DNA from 2 places in the Agrobacterium sp. 5Ca39 genome. Region 2 is predicted to be linked to the other one. Evidence: predicted binding sites of a transcription regulator. Region 2 holds the regulator's gene; the other holds the start of a gene.
What was found. Region 2 encodes LexA, which represses DNA repair genes until DNA is damaged. Its sites were predicted from a motif close to TGTTCNNNNTGTGTTCNG; they were not measured.
Positions count from the first base shown of each region.

Region 1: ACZ47E_RS15925 (ImuA family protein) is a predicted target of LexA. The motif match lies at 5,598-5,615, and genes of this name have one in related genera.

Region 1 is NZ_AP026437.1:449,530-456,341, forward strand. It holds gene ACZ47E_RS15890 (Hsp20 family protein) at 1-146, shown strand, start outside; gene ACZ47E_RS15895 (DUF982 domain-containing protein) at 215-514, shown strand; gene ACZ47E_RS15900 (hypothetical protein) at 525-800, shown strand; gene ligD (DNA ligase D) at 813-3,464, opposite strand; gene ACZ47E_RS15910 (DUF6894 family protein) at 3,745-3,981, opposite strand; gene ACZ47E_RS15915 (response regulator) at 4,266-4,580, shown strand; gene ACZ47E_RS15920 (hypothetical protein) at 5,126-5,323, shown strand; gene ACZ47E_RS15925 (ImuA family protein) at 5,676-6,440, shown strand; gene ACZ47E_RS15930 (Y-family DNA polymerase) at 6,361-6,812, shown strand, end outside.
Region 2 is NZ_AP026436.1:1,026,916-1,033,727, forward strand. It holds gene gltA (citrate synthase) at 1-426, opposite strand, end outside; gene ACZ47E_RS05030 (ComEC/Rec2 family competence protein) at 689-3,163, shown strand; gene ACZ47E_RS05035 (glutathione S-transferase family protein) at 3,183-3,860, opposite strand; gene lexA (transcriptional repressor LexA) at 4,113-4,835, opposite strand; gene ACZ47E_RS05045 (VOC family protein) at 5,151-6,032, shown strand; gene kdsA (3-deoxy-8-phosphooctulonate synthase) at 6,029-6,812, shown strand, end outside.

The DNA of each region.
Region 1 (6,812 bases), on a different replicon from region 2:
CCGATCTCCGCAACGGTCTTCTGTCGATCAATCTCGTTCGTGAGATTCCTGAGGCCTTGAAACCGCGCAAGATCGATATCCAGACCAGCCCGGCCCTTCAGCATAAGGTTGCCCCGGCGCAGATCGAAGCGCAAAAGGCGGCCTGATCGATTTTTAAAAAACGGGCGCCGTTGCAGCGGCGCCCGTTAACATCGGGGGTAGGAAGGAGAGCGCGATGAAACCCGATATGTTCAAAGAGCCCGTAACCATCCTTATCGGCCTTGGATTCCCGACCGAGGTTCGCAGCGTCATCGACGCTTACCGGCATCTGGCGGAATGGCCGGCATCGATGCGCGATACGGCGCATTCAATGGCGCTGAAGGCCTGCAGCGCGGCATTGCGCGGTGAGATCGAAGCGGACACCGCCAGGGGCCTGTTTGCAGCCTTTGCCGCCAAACACGATTTGCTGGCCCCGGACGTTGATGTCATCTCCGCGTCCCGTCAATCGCACGACAAGGATCCGCACGTTCGCTGAGGAAGCCGACATGCATGAGAATCCGCAGCTTGCCGCGAGCGATATCGCCCTGATGGGCACGACAATCCTGCTTAAGGGTATGGAAATTGCGCGGCCGATCGATGTGGTGGACGCAACCACGCTTAAGGTCGACGAAAAACGGACCATATTGGCCGCCTGGGCTTCGGACCTCTACACGATCGACTCAAGGCCGGCGTACCGCCATATGCCTGGAACGCCGGAGCCTGTCTCAATCGATGAGGTTCAGGCTGCGCTGAGCGACCTTGACCGGCGCTACGGGTCTTGATCCAGGCCGCTCTCAGGCGGCCTGTTTCATTGACTTCGTCAGCCGCTTGATGGCCTGCTCCAGCGAACGCTGCCCGTCGCAGTAATCCTCCCAGGCGGTTGTCTTCGACAAAAGCGCCGGTACGGTGCGAATGGTGAAGCGTTTCGGATCGAGATCCGCTTTTACCTGCTTCCAGGTCAGTGGCATCGATACTGGCGCGCCTGGCCGGGCGCGCGGTGACAGCGGCGCAACAGCAGTCGCCATTCGGTCATTGCGCAGGTAGTCGAGGAAGATCCGGCCGTTGCGCTGGTTCTTCGACATCTTGATCAGGTAAAGGTCAGGGTTGTCACGTGCCATCTGCAGGCAGACATCGTGTGCGAAGCCTTTCGCCTCCGGCCAGCTCAGCTTCTTTCCCTTCGGTACCGCAAGCGGGGTGACGACGTGAAGGCCCTTGCCGCCGGTGGTCTTGCAGAAGCTGACGAGGCCAAGTTCCTCCAGCCGGTCGCGCATTTCCCGGGCGGCTTCGACCACGGTGGAGAAGGGTACGTCCGGACCCGGATCAAGGTCGAAGACAAGACGACCGGGCACCTCCGGTTCGTTGGGCTCGCAATTCCAGGGATGCAGTTCGACGCCGCCGATCTGGGCGATGGCGGCAAGGCCCTCAACGCGATCAATCTGCAGATAGGGTTTCTTGTCGCCGAACACCTTGACCAGCTCGAGCAGGTTCGACGTTCCCGGCATCGCGTGTCTCTGGAAGAACTGCTCACCACCGATGCCGTCAGGCGTCCGGATGATGGAGCATGGCCGTCCCTTGATATGGTCGATCAGCCATAGACCAACGGCCTCATGAAAGTGCGCGAGATCCTCCTTGGTGACCGGCTCACCGTCATTTGCATCGGGCCAGAGCGGCTTGTCAGGGCTGGAGATCATCACGCCCATCACCTCGGCCTTGGCGTTCTTGCCGCGCGCGGGACTCGATGGCTTTGTCGCGGCCGGCGTCGGAGTATCGGTCTTTCCCGGCGATGCCGGCTTTTCGGCCTCGACCTCCTTCGCCGGCTTGTCTTGGCGCAAACCCTTGAAGGCTGCCTGACGGACAAGTCCGTCCGCGGTCCAGCCGGCGAACTGGATCTCGGCCACCAGTTCGGGCTTGACCCAGACGATGTTGGGTTCCTTTTTCGGAGCGCCTATTCCGGTAAAGGGCGACTTTGAGGTTTCCAGTTCCCGGAGCTTCGGCAGGATTGTATCCACCGTTTTGGCACCATAGCCGGTCCCGACCCGCCCGACATAGACGAAGTGATCGTCCCTGAAGACGCCGACAAGAAGTGAACGAAACTTGCCGTTGGTTTTCGCGTAAGCGCCAATGACAACCTCATGTCCGGCGCGGCATTTGGATTTCGCCCAGGTATCGGTGCGCCCCGACTGATAGGGGGCATCCGCCTGCTTCGAGACAATGCCCTCCAGCGAGAGCTTGCAGGCCGATTTCAATACTGCATCGCCGCCGGTCTCAAAGTGTTCGACGAACCGCAGGCGCGGATCTTCCCCCGCCTCGCTCAGAAGCGCTTCGAGCCTTTTCTTGCGTTCCGTAAGCGGCAGTTGCCTTAGATCCTCACTCCCCTCGCACAGCAGGTCAAAAGCAAAATAGACGAGCGCATCCGTTTTACCTTCTGACAGCGCCGCCTGAAGTGCGGCGAAGTCTGGGGCACCGTTTTCATCGAGTGCACAGATCTCACCGTCGATGATGGCATCAGGCAAGCTTGCGGCCGATGTCGCAATCGCCGGATACTTGGCCGTCCAGTCCAGCCCCTTGCGCGTCTTCAGCGTGACTTCGCCATTTTCAATGCGCGCCTGAATACGGTATCCGTCGAATTTGATCTCGTGGATCCAGCCATCGGCCGAGGGTGGGCGGTCGAGCGTTTCGCAAAGCTGCGGAGGTATGAAATCGGGCATCGCGGACTTCGCTGCTGTCCGCGCTGCCGGGCGCCTTTTCTTCGTATCCGCCGCACGTTTGTCTGCCGCCAGTCCGTGATTGCTGTCCCAGACAGCGTCGGCCTGCACATCGCCGCTCTGCACCATGAACGGTTTTGGTTTCTTTCCTTTACCTGCGGCGATGGCGGCCATGGTTCTGCCCGAGGCAACCGACGTGTTTTTTTCGTCAAGGATGGCGTCGCCGTTTTCTTCGACCGAGAAGTCGTCGCGATGCTTGATCAGCAGCCAGTTCGTCCGCTTGCCACCCTCACGGTCGTTGCGCATCCGCACCAGCACGAAGCTGCCATGCAGCCGCTCTCCTTCAAGGGTAAACTTGAAGTCGCCCTTGGCGAGAGCCTGCTCGGGCGTCCTGTTGCCTTCCGGCTCCCAGTAGCCGCGGTCCCAGAGCATGACCGTGCCGCCGCCATACTGGCCTTTGGGAATCGTGCCTTCGAAGTCACCATAGTCCAGCGGGTGGTCTTCCACCTCCACGGCCAGGCGCTTGTCCTGGGGATAGAGAGACGGTCCCTTGGTCACAGCCCAGGACTTGAAGACGCCGTCGAGTTCGAGGCGCAGGTCATAATGGAGCCGCGTGGCGTCATGTTTCTGGATGACAAAGCGCCTGCGGTTTGAAGCTTTCAGCTTCGTTTTTCCGCTTGGCTCCTGCGTCTTCTGAAAATCGCGTTTCTGCCTGTAGGTCGAAAGCTTGTCGTTGGCCATGGGTATCCCCGGTAAAATCCACCTCCCGCTTCGAAGGAATACGGGATGAGGCACGGGCCGGACATGTGGACGCGCAATCGTCTTTTGGTCGTGCGGGATGAGAAACGGGTTCGTCTTCGTCACCCTGTTACGTCCGGTGCACACAGCCCGCGAACTCAACGGTGAAAAGGCAACGGATTATGGTTTGGTTCCATGCAGGAGGCCACCAAGGCCGGATGGCAGTTCAAGCGGACGACCAGGTCGAGGTGGGCGTTGTCTCGTCATCGCCAGGCAGGAAGGTTCATTCAAACCGGACGACAGATTTCAGGGGGATTTTTGCGACGAGCACGCCGTCGCCTCTGACAACCTCAAACTCTGCACCATCCACGATTTCATCCTTGAGGATTTTTTCCGCCAGCATTTCTCTTGCAGCCTGCGCGGCCTCGATGTACGCGCGCTCGTCACTTGCCAGCATGGTTCCCTCAGTGTCTTCGGAGAGGCCGTCAGCGTCCCGAACGTGGAAGTAATACCGCTGCATGTCTTAGCTACCTGTTTTGTCTCGCAGATTTTTCAACCGCCTTCAAAGAACATGGTTCCATCGGACCCTCTGAAAAGGTATCGTCTCAGCGGGAACCCTCATCGCTATGCGCGGTTTGGCATGAATGCCATGACAGCAGTCGCTAATTGCCAAGCTGCAAGCCATGGATAACACGAGAACCGACCGCGTCTTCCGCTCGCAGGCGGTTCATTGCGCAAACAGAGGATATCTCTATGTTGCGAGCGTTTCGTGGGAAAAAGCTGATCATCGTAGAACAACGCCTTATGCTGACATTTGCGTGCCGTCAGCGGCTGCAGGCAGCAGGGGCCACCGTCCTGGGATCGGTTCGATCGACACGATGCCTGCTCGATGCGTTACTCGAGTGGGATGTTGACGCCGCAATCGTCGACGTGGAGATCGACGATCAGACGTTGCTGAATGTTTCGATTGCACTGGAGAACGCCAATGTGCCATTCGTTTTCGCGAACCGGGCCAAATCGAACGACCGCGGTTACTCTGTGAGCGGCGATAGCGCGGAGCTTCGGGATATAGCCGATGCACTTTTCGGTCCACCCGGAACGTCAACCACTCTTCACTGACCGTCGCTCGACAGTTGGTCGTTCTCGGAACGACGCTCAACGCGTGGGCGAGGACGAGCACTGAATTCTTGTAAAGCGACGCCTCGCAAAGTCGCGAGAAGCTCTACATCGATCCTGGAGTCGTGATCGGCGGCTGGAAAATCCCGGATGATCTCGCCAATCGTTTTTTCAACAAGCCGGCTCTGCACTCGCTCGTCAGCGGTAAAGCGCGCGGCCCAGCGGAAAAGGAGGCGTCGAAGCGGACAGTCGGGGAAATTTGATGGTTTGGGCACGTAGCCGTCCTCCATACGATATAGGCGGGAGCACGTAGTAACCCTGAGGTGCCACCGCCTATGAATTCGGTTGGTGGCAATAAGGAGAGCATAATCCATATCAGACTGGAGATCTACGGTTAATTTTCGCTGGACAGAGTTGTATTTACCCGCTGTGCCATGCACTTTTTTGATCGCGAATGTGGAGCATTCTGATCGAGGCAAGATGTTCTCGTTCAAGCTGTAAAATTGGCAGGATACGAAGATTGGGGAAAGCCGGGGCAGGGGACAGCGGTGGCTGAGGAAAGCAAGTCTAGTTCACCGCGAAAACGCGGTATCTGGCTGTGGCTGCTTTTTGGCGCGCTGGCCGCAGTGGTCACTGCCGGTGTGTTCGCTTACATCGAAATCACCGCAATGATCGAGGATCTGGGCCGCTTGTGGGATGACCTGGTGCAGTTGTTTTGGCTGATTGTTCCTGATGGGCAGAAGTAGGAGCGGGGAGAAATGGCTGACCAGGCTGTCGCTGCTAGAGCGTGTTTGGGGGAGTAGCTCCTTGCATGTCTGCGAAAGAGATTGCTCGGTCAGTTTAGATATCCAAGGTAGCTCGTGGCTATCCTTGTCGGCGGCCACAAAACAAGAACTCCACCGGCTACTTTCTTAAAAAAATCTTTGCTTCCTACGTCGTTGAATCTTCTTAGAATCTTCAGGTTTGCTAATATTGGGATAATATTCCTCAACTTTCTGGTGCTTGACTCTTTTGTAGCGTCGGAACAAACAATGAACAAATAGCCTGTACGACATGATGTCGATCCTTTGAACACGACCTTGAAGGGAGCCGTGAACGATGACCGCTGCGCGCCCAAAGGGGTTGTCCGATGTGATCTGTGACTTGCGTGACCGCATCGCCTCGATGGAGGGCGGCGCGGCGAAGCGGGCCGGAACGCTCGCTTTCGGTGTGCCCGAGATCGATGCGGCCTTGCCTGGCGGGGGTCTTGCTTATGGAGCCCTGCATGAGTTTGCGGGCGGAGGATCCGGTACAGTCGACGGAGCGGCTGCCGCGCTTTTTGTGGCCGGCATTGCCGCGCGAACCAAAGGCCCCATCATCTGGTGTCTGACGCGACCCGACCTGTTCTTTCCGGCGCTTGCCCAGGTCGGTCTCCATCCCGACCGCGTCATCTTCGTCGAGTCCGACAGGGAAGAGGATGTGCTGGCCAACATGGAGGAGGGCCTATCCTTCGGCGGTCTCGGCGCCGTTGTTGGCGAACTTGTCCGCCTGCCGATGGTGAGTTCCCGCCGATTGCAGCTGGCCGCCGAGCGAACCGGGACCATGGCGCTCGGCGTTCGGCGATGGCGGCGGCAGACGGAGGCGAATGATTTTGGCCAGCCGACGGCGTCAACGACGAGATGGCGCGTCAGCGTCATGCCGTCCGAGGCACTGCCGGTCCCGGGGGTGGGCAGGCCTCAGTGGTTTCTGGAATTGATGCGCGTGAAAGCGGGTGAGTGTGCTGAGTTTCTCGTGAGAGCGTGTGATGACAAGGGTCGTATCCATTTATCTTCCGGATCTGCCGACGGATCGAATACGGCGCGCAGATCCCTCCATTCCGCCTGAACAGCCGATCGCCGTGATTGCAAGAAGCGGTTCGAAGCGATGGGTTTCGGCTGCCGACCCGGCTGCCAGAGCGGCAGGCGTGCATGTCGGCATGCCGGCGGCGAAGGCGCAGTCGCTGTTTCGCGGTCTGATGATGGTCGACGCGGATATCGAAGCCGATCGGGTAGCCCTCGAACGCATCACGCTCTGGGCACTGACAATCTATTCACCAATCGTTGCCGTCGACGGGAGCGATGGGATTGTCATGGATACCGAAGGCGCCGACCACCTGCAGGGCGGCGAGCTGCCAATGGTGACAAAGATCGCCAACCAGTTTCTGGGCAGGAAGCTGACTGCCCGCGTGGCGGTCGCCGACAGCTGGGGTGCGGCCCA
Region 2 (6,812 bases):
GAGAGCGCCGACCGTGCCGCACATGACGGCCATCGGATGTGCGTCGCGACGGTAACCGGTGAAGAAGCGGCTCATCTGCTCGTGCACCATGGTGTGGCGCGTGACGCGGGTATCGAAATCTTTCTTCTGTGCCGCCGTCGGCAGTTCGCCGTAAAGCAGCAGATAGCAGGTTTCCAAAAAGTCGCCCTGTTCGGCGAGCTGTTCGATGGGGAAGCCACGGTGCAGGAGAACACCTTCGTCACCGTCGATATAGGTGATCTTGGATTCGCAGGAGGCCGTCGACGTGAAACCCGGGTCGTAAGTGAAGGAGCCCGTGTGTTTGTACAGCGTGCCGATATCGACGACGCTCGGCCCGATCGTGCCTTCCCTGACAGGGAGTTCGACCTGTTTGTCGCCAAGTGTCACTGTAGCGCTTTTTTCCGTCATACTGATCCTCCGAAAACATGCGGGTGGGGGCGTTGAGACACGCCCCGCGGTTAAGCGTCTACCGATTAGCTATATGATCCTGTCGCAGATGCCAAGCTATCCAAAGGTCAAATTGTGCATTGCGGCAAACGCAAATGCGTTGCTTTTGGCCTCGTCGATCGAAGCAATTCAATCTCAGTCAACGCGCGGTTAAAGGAAAGCATTGCAATCTCGGGCGTCCCTCTGCAAACCTGTTTACAGTGCGGCAGGGGCGCGGCGCAGAATGCTTGGTCAAGGGGAAAAACAGCATTTCGGATATGCCGAAACGATGCAGGGAAACGCCCCCGGCACGGTGGATATCCTGTTTCCGCTGCAGCGGACCGGCGCCGTCGCGATCCCTGTTCTGCCGCCTCTGGTCGACAGGCCCGAACCCGGCGTTTCCGTTTCTCGAAAAGTTGCCGTCTGGCTGACGGAAGAACGCGCATTCGGGCACGATTTTCTTTTCGTACCCGTTGTCATCGGTTGCGGAGCGATCCTCTGGTTTTCTCTCGACACCGCGCCTTCCTTGCCCCTTCTGATCGTCGCATTTTTAGTCGCGGCCCCACTGGCGCTTCTCAACCGATACCGCCTTGATACGGTGGGAAGGGCGTGCAGCCTTGTCGCCCTCTTGTTGCTCGGCATGCTTTTTGCCGAACTGGAAACCCGCCGTGCGGCGACCATCCTTCTGGACACGCCGGTCACCACCACCCTCACCGGCAAGGTGGTGCGCCGGGAGGTGGATGCGCGGGGCGACTGGCGGTATCTGGTGCAGCTCCACTCCACTGAAGCGCCGTCACTAACGCGTCTGCCGGGGAGGGTGTCGCTCCTTGCGCGCGGTGGCGGCGACGCCATGCCCATCGGCGCGACCATACGCGGCAAGGCACGGCTCTCTCCACCGTCCGGACCGGCTTTGCCGGGATTGAACGACTTTGCCTTTTCATCCTATTTCCGGGGCATCGGCGCGACAGGCTTTTTTTATCAGCCGCCCCAGGCGGTGGCGACGGCGGACCTTGGGGCCGAGGGTTGGCTGGAGATGGCCGACATGTGGCTTTATCGCCTGCGTGCCGCCGTCGCCGAGCGCATTCGCACGACGATCGGCGGCGATGCGGGTGCCTTCGCTGCATCCATCGTCACCGATGAGAGACAAGCCATATCGCCGGAAACCATGGAGGCGCTGCGGGTCTCGGGGCTGGCTCATATCGTTGCCATATCCGGGCTCAACATGGCCTTGGCATCAGGCATCTTCTTTGTCGGCATGAGGCTCGCATTCAGCCTTTTCCCAGCCTTTGCCCAGCGATGGCCGGTCAAGAAGATATCCGCCTTCGCAGCGCTCCTGATGACACTTTGCTACTATCTGATTTCCGGTTTCGCAGTTTCCGCCGAGCGGGCCTGGCTGATGATGTCCGTGATGCTGATTGCGGTGCTCTTCGATCAGCCCTCGCTCAGCCTGAGAAATGTTGCGCTCTCCGCCCTCGTGATACTGGCGCTGTCCCCGTCCGAAGTGATGGGTCCAAGCTTTCAGATGTCATTTGCCGCAACGATCGCGCTCGTTTCTGCCTATGCAGCCTGGAGCCGCTGGCGCATTGACCGCGAGCGTCTTTTTACCGGGCGAAAACCGGCTTGGGTGACGGTAGCGCAAACGGCAGGTGCCGTGATCGGCGGCGTTATCACAACGTCGCTGATCGGTGGGCTTTCGACAGCAATCTATTCTGCCGAACATTTCCAGCGTGTCACCACCTACGGACTTTTTGCCAATCTCGCCGCCACGCCGCTCATGTCGCTGATCGTCATGCCCTTCGGTCTGATTGCCATGCTGCTGATGCCGTTCGGGCTCGACGCGCCATTCCTGAAGGTCATGGGCCATGGCATGGCGCTGGTCATAGAGGTCGCGGACGAAGTCGCCTCCTGGGGTGGCAGCGCCGCGACCGGACGTCCGCATGGCTGGTTCATCGGCATCGCCTCGGCTGGCTTCCTGCTGCTGACCCTGCTGCGCAGCCGCCTTGCGCTTTTGGGCATTCCGCCTCTGCTGCTTGCCTTCGGCCTCTCGGCAGCGACATCTCAGCGCGATCTGCCCGATCTCCTCGTTTACGAAGACGGTTCTCTGGTCGCGCTTCTGGACGAGAACAAGGTTTATGCCACAAAAACCCGGCCGCATGGCTTCATCTATGACCAGTGGCAAAGGGCGCTGCTGCTTCCGGAGAAACCGCTCGCGCCCGTTATCCTCAGAAAAGACGTTCCAACCGCGTCCGGCATCGCACTCACCAAGAAATCAAAGCTCACGCGGGACGAAATAAAGGCTGTGGGACGAGACATGGCGGCTGCGTTGAAGGATGCAGCGCCTGGAATTTTTACATGCAAGTCAGGTCGCTGGTGCGTGGCGCGTGCGGAAAGCGGCGAATGGATCATCGTACTGGAAGACGGCCGCCTCGCCGGAAAGGCATGTGACATTGCCGACATCGTCATTGTTTCCCGCAGAACGTCGTTTGCACAGTGTCGCTCGGGCGCGTTACTCCTCAACCGCGACATATTGCGGCGCATCGGTTCCGTGGAGATAGACTTCGCGAGGAGCGATCAGCCCGGCGTTGTCGGTCGGCTACGGGCGTCAACCGCGGGCGCAAACCGCCCGTGGAGTGAACATCGATATTATGACTGGAAAACCGGGCGTTTCGACCGTGAATTGCCTGAAACGATCACCCGTCTGCTGGCGGCGTCGCAATGATCGCCACCGGCAAGGATCGTCAGGCCTTTGCGCGTAGATCCATCGTCAATTCGCCGATTCCGGCGATCTCCTCTTCATGTGCCGCGTCACGCCAGGTCTCCTTCAGTCCCGCCTCATACCATTCGCGCATGGAAGGCAGAGCGAGCAGTCGCTCACAATAGGCTTTTGCCGCAGGAGAAAGGTCTGCGCCATACGTCTGGAAACGGAGTGCCACAGGGCAGTAGAAGGCATCCACCGCCGTGAACTTCTGACCGGCGAGATAGGGACCGCCGAAATTCGACAGGCCCTCGCTCCACAACGCATCGACACGCTTTATATCCGCCGCAAGCCCGGCATCGCTGACGTTCGGTCTGACACGAACGCCAACGGACATGGGGTAGAGATTGCGAAGGGACGAAAATCCCGCATGCATTTCGCTTGCTGCCGACCGCGACCAGGCTCTCGCATGCTTGTCGCTTGCCCATACCCCTTGATGACGTTCGGCAAGATATTCGGCGATCGAGAGTGACTCCCAAATCGTCACGCCATCATCGACGAGGCAAGGCACCTTGCCAGTTGGGGAAAAGGTGGAGAATGACACGCCTTCACCAAACGGGACGAGTTTCTCCTCGAAGGCGATACCGAGCGTGCGCATCAGGACCCATGGCCTCAGCGACCAGGAGGAGTAATTCTTGTTGGCGATATAAAGATCGTACATTGCGGGTCTCCTGATTGTGAAGCGGGTTTTTATACCAGCGGCCCGGCCCGGAATATCGCAAAGAATCCATCGCTCCCATAACGCCAATTGATGGGTGGGGCGCCATCCCTGCCGACGTCCTCTGGCAAAGCCGCCTTCGCCGCCATTAAAAAGAAAAGGCGCATCACTCGAGTGGAATGACGCGCCGTTCATCTTGAAGGCCTGATTTATCGCTCATCGACCGCTCCGGCCTTATCCGGACCGGCAGCAGCATCAATGATACCGGCGGATCAGCCCTACCAGCTTGCCCTGGATTTTAACCCGATCAGGTCCGAAAATGCGGGTCTCATAGGCAGGGTTTGCTGCTTCAAGTGCGATCGAAGCGCCTTTGCGACGGAAGCGCTTCAGCGTCGCTTCCTCGTCATCCACCAGCGCCACGATGATATCGCCGGGATTGGCGGTGTTACCGTTGCGAATGATGACGGTATCGCCATCGAAGATGCCGGCCTCGATCATCGAATCGCCCTTGACCTCGAGCGCGTAATGTTCGCCCGAGCCAAGCATGTCCACCGGAACCGCCACGTCATGCGTATTGTTCTGAATGGCTGAGATCGGCACACCGGCAGCGATCCGGCCCATGACGGGCACGGTTGCCACGCCTGCTATATCGTTCGCAGGCGCCTTTGGGGCAGGGGCGGGCTCTGGCATCTTGGGCTTGCCGAGGCTGCCTTCAATAACGCTCGGCGAGAAGCCCCGTTGCGGCCTCGCACCGGGCACATAGGCCTCCGGCAGCTTGATCACTTCAAGCGCTCGCGCCCTGTTAGGTAGCCGGCGAATGAACCCTCGCTCTTCCAGAGCGGTGATCAGCCGGTGGATGCCGGATTTGGAGGCAAGATCGAGTGCGTCCTTCATTTCATCGAAGGAGGGCGGCACGCCGGACTCTTTCATTCTTTCATGAATGAAGAGAAGCAATTCCTGCTGTTTGCGCGTGAGCATGAGGAAAACACCCTTGAGAATCGTCGTTGAAGTCGCGAAACAAATACAGAACGAACACTATATGTTCCATATGTGTTCCGCAATCCCCTAAAATTTCGTGAAGGATGCGTCTCTGATCGTGATTTGATCTTAGGGACAACGCCGAAGCGGGAAACGATGACTGACGGGCGGGATGCCGTCGCTTTCTTGAACTCCAGCCTTTGCCGATACCGGAATCGACGCGCAGGCCGGTCATTTGCATTCCCGGCGCTCTTCGTGCTTTTGTCAGCTTCAATACCCGGCATCTGCGCCGGGCGCGTCAAAAAGGCAAGATTTATGGCTGACAGGCATCGCGTCGATCATCTCGTTCTGCCCGCTCGGGACCTTGCGGTAGCGGCCGCGCGGCTCAAGGTCCTTGGCTTTACGGTCGCGCCACAGGCTCTCCATCCGTTCGGCACGGAGAATGCCTGTGTGTTCTTCAGGGATGGCACCTATCTGGAGCCTCTGACAATTGCTGACCGGGTCAGCTATATCGCGTCGGTCGAGAGAGGCGATGTTTTCACCGGCAGGGATCAGGCATTCCGGCGATCGTACGGACAGGAAGGTTTTTCTGCCCTTGTGGCCTCCACTGCTGACGCTCGTGCCGATCACCGGAGATTCGTGGCGTCCGGCGTATCGGCCGGCGAGGTCTTCGAATTTTCGCGGCCCATGCAAATGCCGGACGGATCGTCAGGCGAGGCGGCGTTCCGGCTTGCTTTCGCGGCAAGCGGATCGGCTGCGGATTTCTTCCTCTTCAGTTGTCAACGCCTGCAGGCACTGCCGGGGGACCGTGCTGCACTGGAACGTCACCAGAACGGAGTTCTGGGCCTTCGCGAGATCGTGCTGTGTTCCGGTACGCGGAGTGACACCCACTTGATAGAAACGGTTTTCGGCTGCAACGGCGTTGTGTCTCCGGATGGTGATGTCGTTTTCGAAACCGGCAATGCAAGGGTGAGGCTGAGTGAAAGACCCGCCCTTTCTGGCGTCGACCCGAAGGCTGCGGGAAAAAACGGTGAGGGCCTGCGCGGCATGGGCGTCGTCTTTTCCGTTGACGATCTTGCCGTGACAGCGACGGTACTTGCTGCTAATGGCGTGTCCAGCGCAGAAGCGGGCGGCCGTCTGGTGGTGCCCGCAGCACCCGGACAGGGCGTCGATTTCGCCTTCGAGGAAAAAAGATGAGCGTCACGAACAATCTCAAAGTCACCGCCGGCCAGGGCGCCAGCAAGGTTTCCTTTTGCAATAGCGAGCGTTTTTCACTGATCGCCGGCCCCTGCCAGATGGAAAGCCGGGAGCACGCCTTCATGATTGCGGGTGTCTTGAAGGAGCTTTGTGACGGGCTCGGAATCGGCCTCGTTTACAAGTCATCCTTCGACAAGGCGAACCGCACCTCGCTTTCCGGCAAGCGTGGCATCGGTCTGGACAGTGCCATGCAGGTCTTTGCCGATCTCAAGAAGGAATTCGGCTTTCCGGTCCTGACCGACATTCACACCGAAGAACAGTGCGCCATCGTTTCCGAAGTGGTGGATGTGCTGCAGATCCCGGCCTTCCTCAGCCGTCAGACCGATCTTCTCGTTGCCGCCGCAAAAACCGGCCGAGTCATCAATGTCAAGAAAGGCCAGTTCCTGGCGCCATGGGACATGAAGAACGTGCTCGCCAAACTGAATGAAAGCGGCAACCCCAATGTGCTGCTGTGCGAACGCGGCGCGTCCTTCGGCTACAATACGCTGGTCTCCGACATGCGTTCTCTGCCGATCATGGCATCCCTCGGCGCACCTGTTGTCTTCGACGCCACCCACTCGGTGCAGCAGCCGGGCGGGCAGGGCGGTTCCACCGGCGGTCAGCGGGAATTTGTCGAAACGCTGTCTCGCGCAGCTGTCGCCGTTGGTGTCGCAGGCCTCTTCATCGAGACCCATGAGGACCCGGACAATGCGCCTTCTGACGGCCCGAACATGGTTCACC